2 linked regions of the Phenylobacterium zucineum HLK1 genome follow. Each later gene encodes a partner of the first gene's protein in a complex. Links are inferred from orthologs where the notes say so. Each region holds a gene or a part of one and is shown on either strand. Other genes may lie near its edges.

What was found.
Region 2: the proteins of pnp (region 1) and PHZ_RS10150 are in contact, whole or in part, in a cryo-EM structure (PDB 9QH0), measured with the Escherichia coli proteins. The link is inferred for Phenylobacterium zucineum HLK1 from one-to-one orthologs.

What each region holds. Positions count from the first base shown.
Region 1 is NC_011144.1:3,883,863-3,887,103, forward strand. Bases 1-2,932 are described here. They hold pnp (polyribonucleotide nucleotidyltransferase), read right to left. Parts: upstream 2,575-2,932; coding sequence 427-2,574; downstream 1-426. Other genes in these bases: dnaA (chromosomal replication initiator protein DnaA), read left to right, coding at 1-253; rpsO (30S ribosomal protein S15), read right to left, coding at 2,822-2,932. Also shown: more of rpsO, read right to left, coding at 2,933-3,091; tRNA pseudouridine(55) synthase TruB, read right to left, coding at 3,110-3,241. UniProt on the Escherichia coli protein: Involved in mRNA degradation. Catalyzes the phosphorolysis of single-stranded polyribonucleotides processively in the 3'- to 5'-direction. Also involved, along with RNase II, in tRNA processing.
Region 2 is NC_011144.1:2,063,830-2,067,378, reverse strand. The notes cover bases 310-3,549. They hold PHZ_RS10150 (Rne/Rng family ribonuclease), read right to left. Parts: upstream 3,201-3,549; coding sequence 510-3,200; downstream 310-509. Other genes in these bases: PHZ_RS10155 (M48 family metalloprotease), read right to left, coding at 310-423. In the rest of the region: more of PHZ_RS10155, read right to left, coding at 1-309. UniProt on the Escherichia coli protein: Endoribonuclease that plays a central role in RNA processing and decay. Required for the maturation of 5S and 16S rRNAs and the majority of tRNAs. Also involved in the degradation of most mRNAs.

The sequences.
Region 1 (3,241 bases):
CGAGCACTACGCGCTGAAGCAGGCCGACCTGATCTCCGAGCGCCGCGCCCGCGCGGTCGCCCGGCCGCGCCAGGTCGCCATGTGGCTGGCCAAGCAGATCACCACGCGGTCCCTGCCCGACATCGGCCGCCGCTTCGGGGGGCGCGACCACACCACCGTGCTGCACGCGGTGCGCCGCATCGAGGCCCTGAAGGCCGAGGACGCCGCCATCGCCCGCGACATCGACGTGCTGCTGCGAAAGCTGCGCGGCTGACAAGTTTCCAGGAGAGCGACTGACGAGAGGCCCGCCGGCGACGGCGGGCCTTTTCTCTTGCCGCCACCTCGCCGCGGCGGAGGCGCGAGCCGCCGCGAGGCGGCCACGAACCACACGAAAAAGGCGGCCGGATTGCTCCGGCCGCCTTCTCGCATTCCCGAAGGATGGGGCGCTTACGCGTCCGCCGGCTCTTCGGCCTTCTCGTTCGACTTCGACAGGTCCTCGCCGGTCTCCTGGTCGACGACCTTCATGGAGAGGCGGGTCTTGCCGCGGTCGTCGAAGCCCAGGAGCTTGACCTTCACCTGCTGGCCTTCGGTCAGCACGTCCGAGACCTTGGCCACGCGCTCGTTCGAGATCTGCGAGACGTGGACCAGGCCGTCCTTGGCGCCGAAGAAGTTCACGAAGGCGCCGAAGTCGACAATCTTCACGACCTTGCCGGTGTAGATCTGGCCGACCTCGGGCTCGGAGGCGATCGACTTGATCCACTCCTTGGCCGCGTCGATCTTGGTCTGCTCGGCGGCCGCGATCTTGATCGTGCCATCCTCGCCGATGTCGATCTTGGCGCCGGTCTTCTCGACGATCTCGCGGATCACCTTGCCGCCCGAGCCGATCACTTCCCGGATCTTGTCGACCGGGATCTTGATGGTCTCGATCTTCGGCGCGAACTCGCCCAGCTCGGCGCGGGGCGCCGTCATGGCCTTGTTCATCTCGGCCAGGATGTGATCACGGCCGCCCTTCGCCTGCTCGAGGGCCTTCTTCATGATCTCCTCGGTGATGCCGGCGATCTTGATGTCCATCTGCAGGGACGTGATGCCGTCGGCGGTGCCCGCCACCTTGAAGTCCATGTCGCCGAGGTGGTCCTCGTCGCCCAGGATGTCCGAGAGGACCGCGAAGCCGTCTTTCTCGAGGATCAGGCCCATGGCGATGCCCGACACCGGCTTCTTCAGCGGCACGCCGGCGTCCATCAGGGCCAGCGAGGAACCGCAGACCGTGGCCATCGACGAGGAGCCGTTGGACTCGAAGATCTCGGACACGATGCGGATCGTGTACGGGAACTCCTCGTAGGACGGCAGCATCGGGCGGAGCGCCCGCCAGGCCAGCTTGCCGTGACCGACTTCACGCCGGCCGGGCGAGCCCATGCGGCCCGTCTCGCCCACCGAGAACGGCGGGAAGTTGTAGTGCAGCATGAACTTCTCGAAGTACTTGCCTTCGAGGGCGTCGATCAGCTGCTCGTCGTCGCCGGTGCCCAGGGTGGTCACGCAGAGCGCCTGGGTCTCGCCGCGGGTGAACAGCGCCGAGCCGTGGGCCCGGGGCAGCACGCCCACTTCGCCGAGGATCGGACGGACCTGGTCGACGGTGCGGCCGTCGATGCGCTTGCCGGTCTCCAGGATCGAGCGCCGGACGATGTCGGCCTCGATCTCCTTGAAGACGCCGCCCAGCTTGTTGGCGTCGTAGCCTTCGGGGTTCGCCTCGGACTTGGCGAAGGCCGTCATGGCCTTCTCCTTGGCCGCGCCGATGGCGGCGTGGCGCTCGGACTTGCCGGTGATCTGGTAAGCGGCGCGCAGGTCGCCGCCGATCAGGTCCTTCACCTTGGCGGCGATCTCGTCGGTGTCGTCCGGCTGGAAGTCGAACGGCTCCTTGGCCGAGTGCTCGGCCAGCTCGATGATCGCGTCGATCACCGGCTGCATGCCCTTGTGGGCGAAGGTGACGCCGCCCAGGACCTGCTCTTCCGTCAGCTCCTTGATCTCGGATTCGACCATCATCACGGCTTCGGCGGTGCCGGCCACGACGAGGTCCATCGCGCTTTCCTTCATCTCGTCGAGAGTGGGGTTCAGCACGTACTCGCCGTTCACGTAGCCGACGCGCGCGGCGGCGATCGGGCCCATGAAGGGCACGCCCGACAGCACCAGGGCGGCCGAGGCGGCGACCATGGCCACGATATCGGGGTCGTTCTCGAGGTCATGGGCCAGGACGGTGCAGATCACCTGCACTTCGTTCTTGAAGCCCTTCACGAACAGCGGGCGGATCGGACGGTCGATCAGGCGCGAGGTCAGCGTCTCCTTCTGGGAGGGCGCGCCTTCGCGGCGGGGGAAGCTGCCGGGGATCTTGCCGGCGGCGTAAAACTTCTCCTGGTAGTTCACCGTCAGGGGGAAGAAGTCCTGGCCGGGCTTGGGAGACTTGGCGAACACCGCGGTCGCCAGCACCATGGTCTCGCCGTAGGTGGCGAGCACCGCGCCGTCGGCCTGGCGGGCCATGCGGCCGGTTTCGAGCGTGAGGGTCTTGCCTCCCCACTCGATCGTCTTGCGCTTGATATCGAACATTTTGGCTTCTTTCTCATCCCGCGGGCGTATTCCCGGCGGGGGCGGACAGGGCGTCGGACTTCCGAAATCCTCTCCAGGTCAGACAGGCAAGGCGAGGATTTCGTTCGAACCCTCACGTACGAAAAGGGGAAGCCCGACGTTCGGGTCCCCCTGGCCGCCGCTTGGCCCTCCGGCCTGTCGCGGAGGAGCAGCGGTAAATGTGGCGAGGACCCGACGGCGGCTGCCGAACGGGTCCTCGGTAAACCAACTAGCGACGCAGGCCGAGCTTCTCGATCAGGTCCTGATAGCGGGCCTGGTCGGCCTTCTTCAGGTGGTCGAGGAGCGACCGGCGCTGGGAGACCAGCTTCAGCAGGCCCCGGCGCGAGTGATTGTCCTTCTTGTGCGTCTTGAAGTGTTCGGTGAGGTTCGAAATCCGTTCGGAAAGGATCGCCACCTGGACTTCGGCGCTGCCCGTGTCCGCTTCGCCGCGGGCATGGGTCTTGATGAGTTCAGCCTTGCGTTCGGCCGTGATCGACATCGGGTTTCTCCGCTCTCGTCAAAGGTTGAAGACGCGCGAAGGTTCGAGCCGGCCCGCACGCATCTCGCAGAGAGCGACCAACGATCCGCCCGCCATCGCCGAAACGGTGCGCGAGCCCGGCTTGAGCCCGGCCTTCACGGTTTCGACCTG
Region 2 (3,549 bases), 1.8 Mb from region 1 along the record:
GCCCACGAGGCCGGCGCCCGCCTCGGGCGAACCGGCGAGCGCGGCCAGCACGCCCAGCCCCATGGTCAGCAGGAAGGGCCGCATGCCGGCCCGGTTCATCTCGTCGCGCCGCGCGCTGTGGCCGGCGGCGAGGTGGCTGACCTCGTGCGCGATCACGCCCTGCAGTTCGTTGGGCGTGTCGGCCTCCAGGATGAGCCCGGTGTTGAAGCCCATCACCCGCGGGGCGGCGAAGGCGTTGAGCTCCTTCGACCCCACGATGATGATCTCGACATTCCGGGGGTCGATGCCCGCGGCGCGCAGGATCGGTTCGGAGTCCTTGGCGAGGATCTCCTCGATCTCGGTGTCCCGGATGAGCGAAAGGCTCTCCTGCGCCGCGGCGGGCTTCGCCCCGAAGGCCACGGTGGCCGCCAGGACGAAGCTCATCGCGAGGCGGGAAACCGATCGGGCAGGGGAGACCATGCTCAACTCTTCTCCAGACCGCCCTCGAAGCCCGACCGGAATGTAATGCCTCAGCCGCGGCGCCACCAGCCTTTGCGCGGCGCCGGCGGCGGCCCGGAGATCTCGGCCGGGTCGGGCGCTTGCGGCGCCTCGGGCTCGGGAACCGAAGCCGCCACGGGCTCGGCCGGAGCCGCGGGCGCCGGTTCAGGCCGGGCCGGCTCCGCTGCGGGTTCGGCGGCCGTCGCCTCGGCTTCGACGGGCGCGGCGGCCTTGCGGCTGCGCGTCCGGCGCTTGGGCGCGGGCTTCTCAGGCTCGGCCGCTTCCGGCTCCGCCGCAGCGGGCTCCGGCTCGGCGGGAGCCTCCGGTTCCGGCGCGACGACGGCCTCGGGGGCGGCGACCTCAGCGGCCACGGCCTCCTCGGCTTGCGCCTCGGCCTTGCCGCGGCCGCGGCTGCGCGAGCGGCGGGCGCGCTTGGGCTTCTCCTCCTCGGCGGGGAGCTCGACCCAGACCTCCATGTCGCCCTCGGGCTGCGGGGCCCGGACGGCCGGCGCGGGCGCGGCGGCCTCGGCGGCCGCGGGCTGCGGCTCGGCCGCAGCATCGTTGGCCGCAGCCGGCGGCGCGGCGACCGGCTTCAGGTCCTCGGCCGGATCGTACCAGACGAAGGGATCTTCGCCGTAAGGCACCCAGGGGCGCACCCAGGAGAAGGGCTCGTGCGGGCGGAAGTCGTCGCGCATGCGCCGACCGCCGCGGCGGCCGCGGCGACGGCGACGGCCGTGGGCGCCGTCCTCGTCCTCGGCCTGGACCTCCTCGCGTCGCCCGCCCTCGGGACGGCCGCCCTCCGAACGTGCGCCCTCGGGCCGCTCGCCCGCGGGCTCGTCGCCCCGGCGGCCGCGGCGACGGCGGCGACGCCCGCGGCGGCCTTCGCCGTCTTCCCGATCGCCCCGGGCCTCGCGGCTGCGGGGAGCCTCGGCTTCGGCGCCGCCTTCATCCTCGTCCTCCTCGAAGGACTCCTCTTCCTCCTCGGCCTCGTCCTCGTCCTCGAAGACCTCCTCGAGGTAGGCCTCCTCGGCCGGGGGGACGGCGCCGGCGGCCGTCGGCGCGAGCGCCGCGGCGTGCTCGGCGCGGGTCTCGCTGGCGGTTCGCTCGATGCCGTGCTCGGCGTGCGCCATGTCGTCGTCGATCAGGACGGTGACGAACAGGCCGAACGCGTGGTGCAGGCGGGCGAGATGACCGCGCTTCTCGTTCAGGATGTAGAGGCCCACGGCGCGCGGCACGGTCAGGGTGGCTTCGCCGCCGCCCTTCAGCGCCTCGATCTCCAGGGCTCGCAGCGCGGCCAGCGCGCTGGATTCCACCGAGCGGACCCGGCCGGTGCCGCCGCAGTGTTCGCACACGTGGGTGGTGCCCTCCAGCACGCCGGTGCGGCGGCGCTGGCGGGAGATCTCCATCAGGCCGAAGGGGCTGATCTTGCCCATCTGGACCCGCGCGCGGTCGTCCTTCAGGCAGTCCTTCAGCTTCTTCTCGACGGCCCGGTTGTTCTTCGCCTCATCCATGTCGATGAAGTCGATGACGATCAGGCCGGCCAGGTCGCGCAGGCGCAGCTGCCGGGCGGCTTCTTCGGCCGCCTCCATGTTGGTCTTGAGCGCGGTGGCCTCGATGTTCCGTTCGCGCGTCGCGCGGCCGGAGTTCACGTCGATGGCGACCAGCGCTTCGGTCTGGTTGATCACCAGGTAGCCGCCGGAGCGCAGCGGCACGACGGGCGAATAGATCTGGCTGAGGTGGTCCTCGACCTTGTGCTTGACGTAGAGCGGCGTCGGCTCGCGGTAGAGCTGCACCTTCTTGGCCTGCGACGGCATCAGCATGCGCATGAAGTCGCGGGCTTCCTTGAAGCCGGCCTCGCCCTCGACCCAGACGTTGTCCACGTCCTTGTCGTAGAGGTCGCGGATCGCCCGCTTCACGAGGTCCTCTTCCTCGTAGATGAGGGCGGGCGCGATCGAGTGCAGCGTCGTCTCGCGGATGTTCTCCCACAGGCGCAGCAGGTAGTCGTAGTCGCGCTTGATCTCGGCCTTGGTGCGCTTGGCGCCCGCCGTGCGGACGATGAGGCCCATGCCGGCGGGCACGTCCAGGCTCTGGACGATGCTCTTCAGGCGCTTGCGGTCGGTCGCCGTGGTGATCTTGCGGCTGATGCCGCCGCCGCGGGCGGTGTTCGGCATCAGTACGCCATAGCGGCCGGCCAGCGACAGGTAGGTGGTCAGCGCCGCGCCCTTGTTGCCGCGCTCTTCCTTGACGACCTGGACCAGCATGATCTGCCGGCGGCGGATCACTTCCTGGATCTTGTAGCGGCGCATCAGCCGGCGGCGGCGGCGCGCCAGCTCTTCCTCGACGACGTCGTCCTCGTCGTCAGCGGAGCCGGACAGGTCGACCTCGTCCTCGTCCTCGGGCGCCCGGGCGCGGGGCTCGTGACGGTCGTCGTCGTCCTCCTCGGCCTCCTCGCGGAGCAGCGCTTCGCGGTCGGCGACCGGGATCTGGTAGTAGTCGGGGTGGATTTCGTTGAAGGCCAGGAAGCCGTGGCGGTTGCCGCCGTATTCGACGAAGGCCGCCTGCAGCGACGGCTCAACGCGCGTCACCTTGGCGAGATAGATGTTGCCTCGAAGCTGCTTCCGGTTCTGGCTTTCGAAATCGAACTCTTCAACGCGGTTCCCGTCGACGACCACCACGCGCGTCTCTTCCGCGTGGGCTGCGTCGATCAACATGGTCTTGGACATTCAGTAAGTCTCCGCGGCGCGCGGCGGGGGCCCGAAGGCCCGGGCGCTGCCGGTGCATGGGACGGGCGCGCGCGCCGGCCCGCGGGGCGCCGGGAACGGCGTCGCGGGGGGCCGGAAGACCGGGATTGGCTTGAGCTGCGCAGCCCATCGGGTGTGTTCCTAGGCGCGCCGTGGGCGCGTATCGGAGGGTGCGTCGTCGCCGAGGATCTCGGGCGGACCCGACGCAGGTTTGCGTGGCGCGCGCCAACGGGCCCGGAACGGGCGCACCGTCGTCGCGCGGCCGGACTTTGCATCACCGCACCCGAAAAGGAAAGCGGCGCTGCGTCATCCTGCGGCGGTAAAGCTGTCG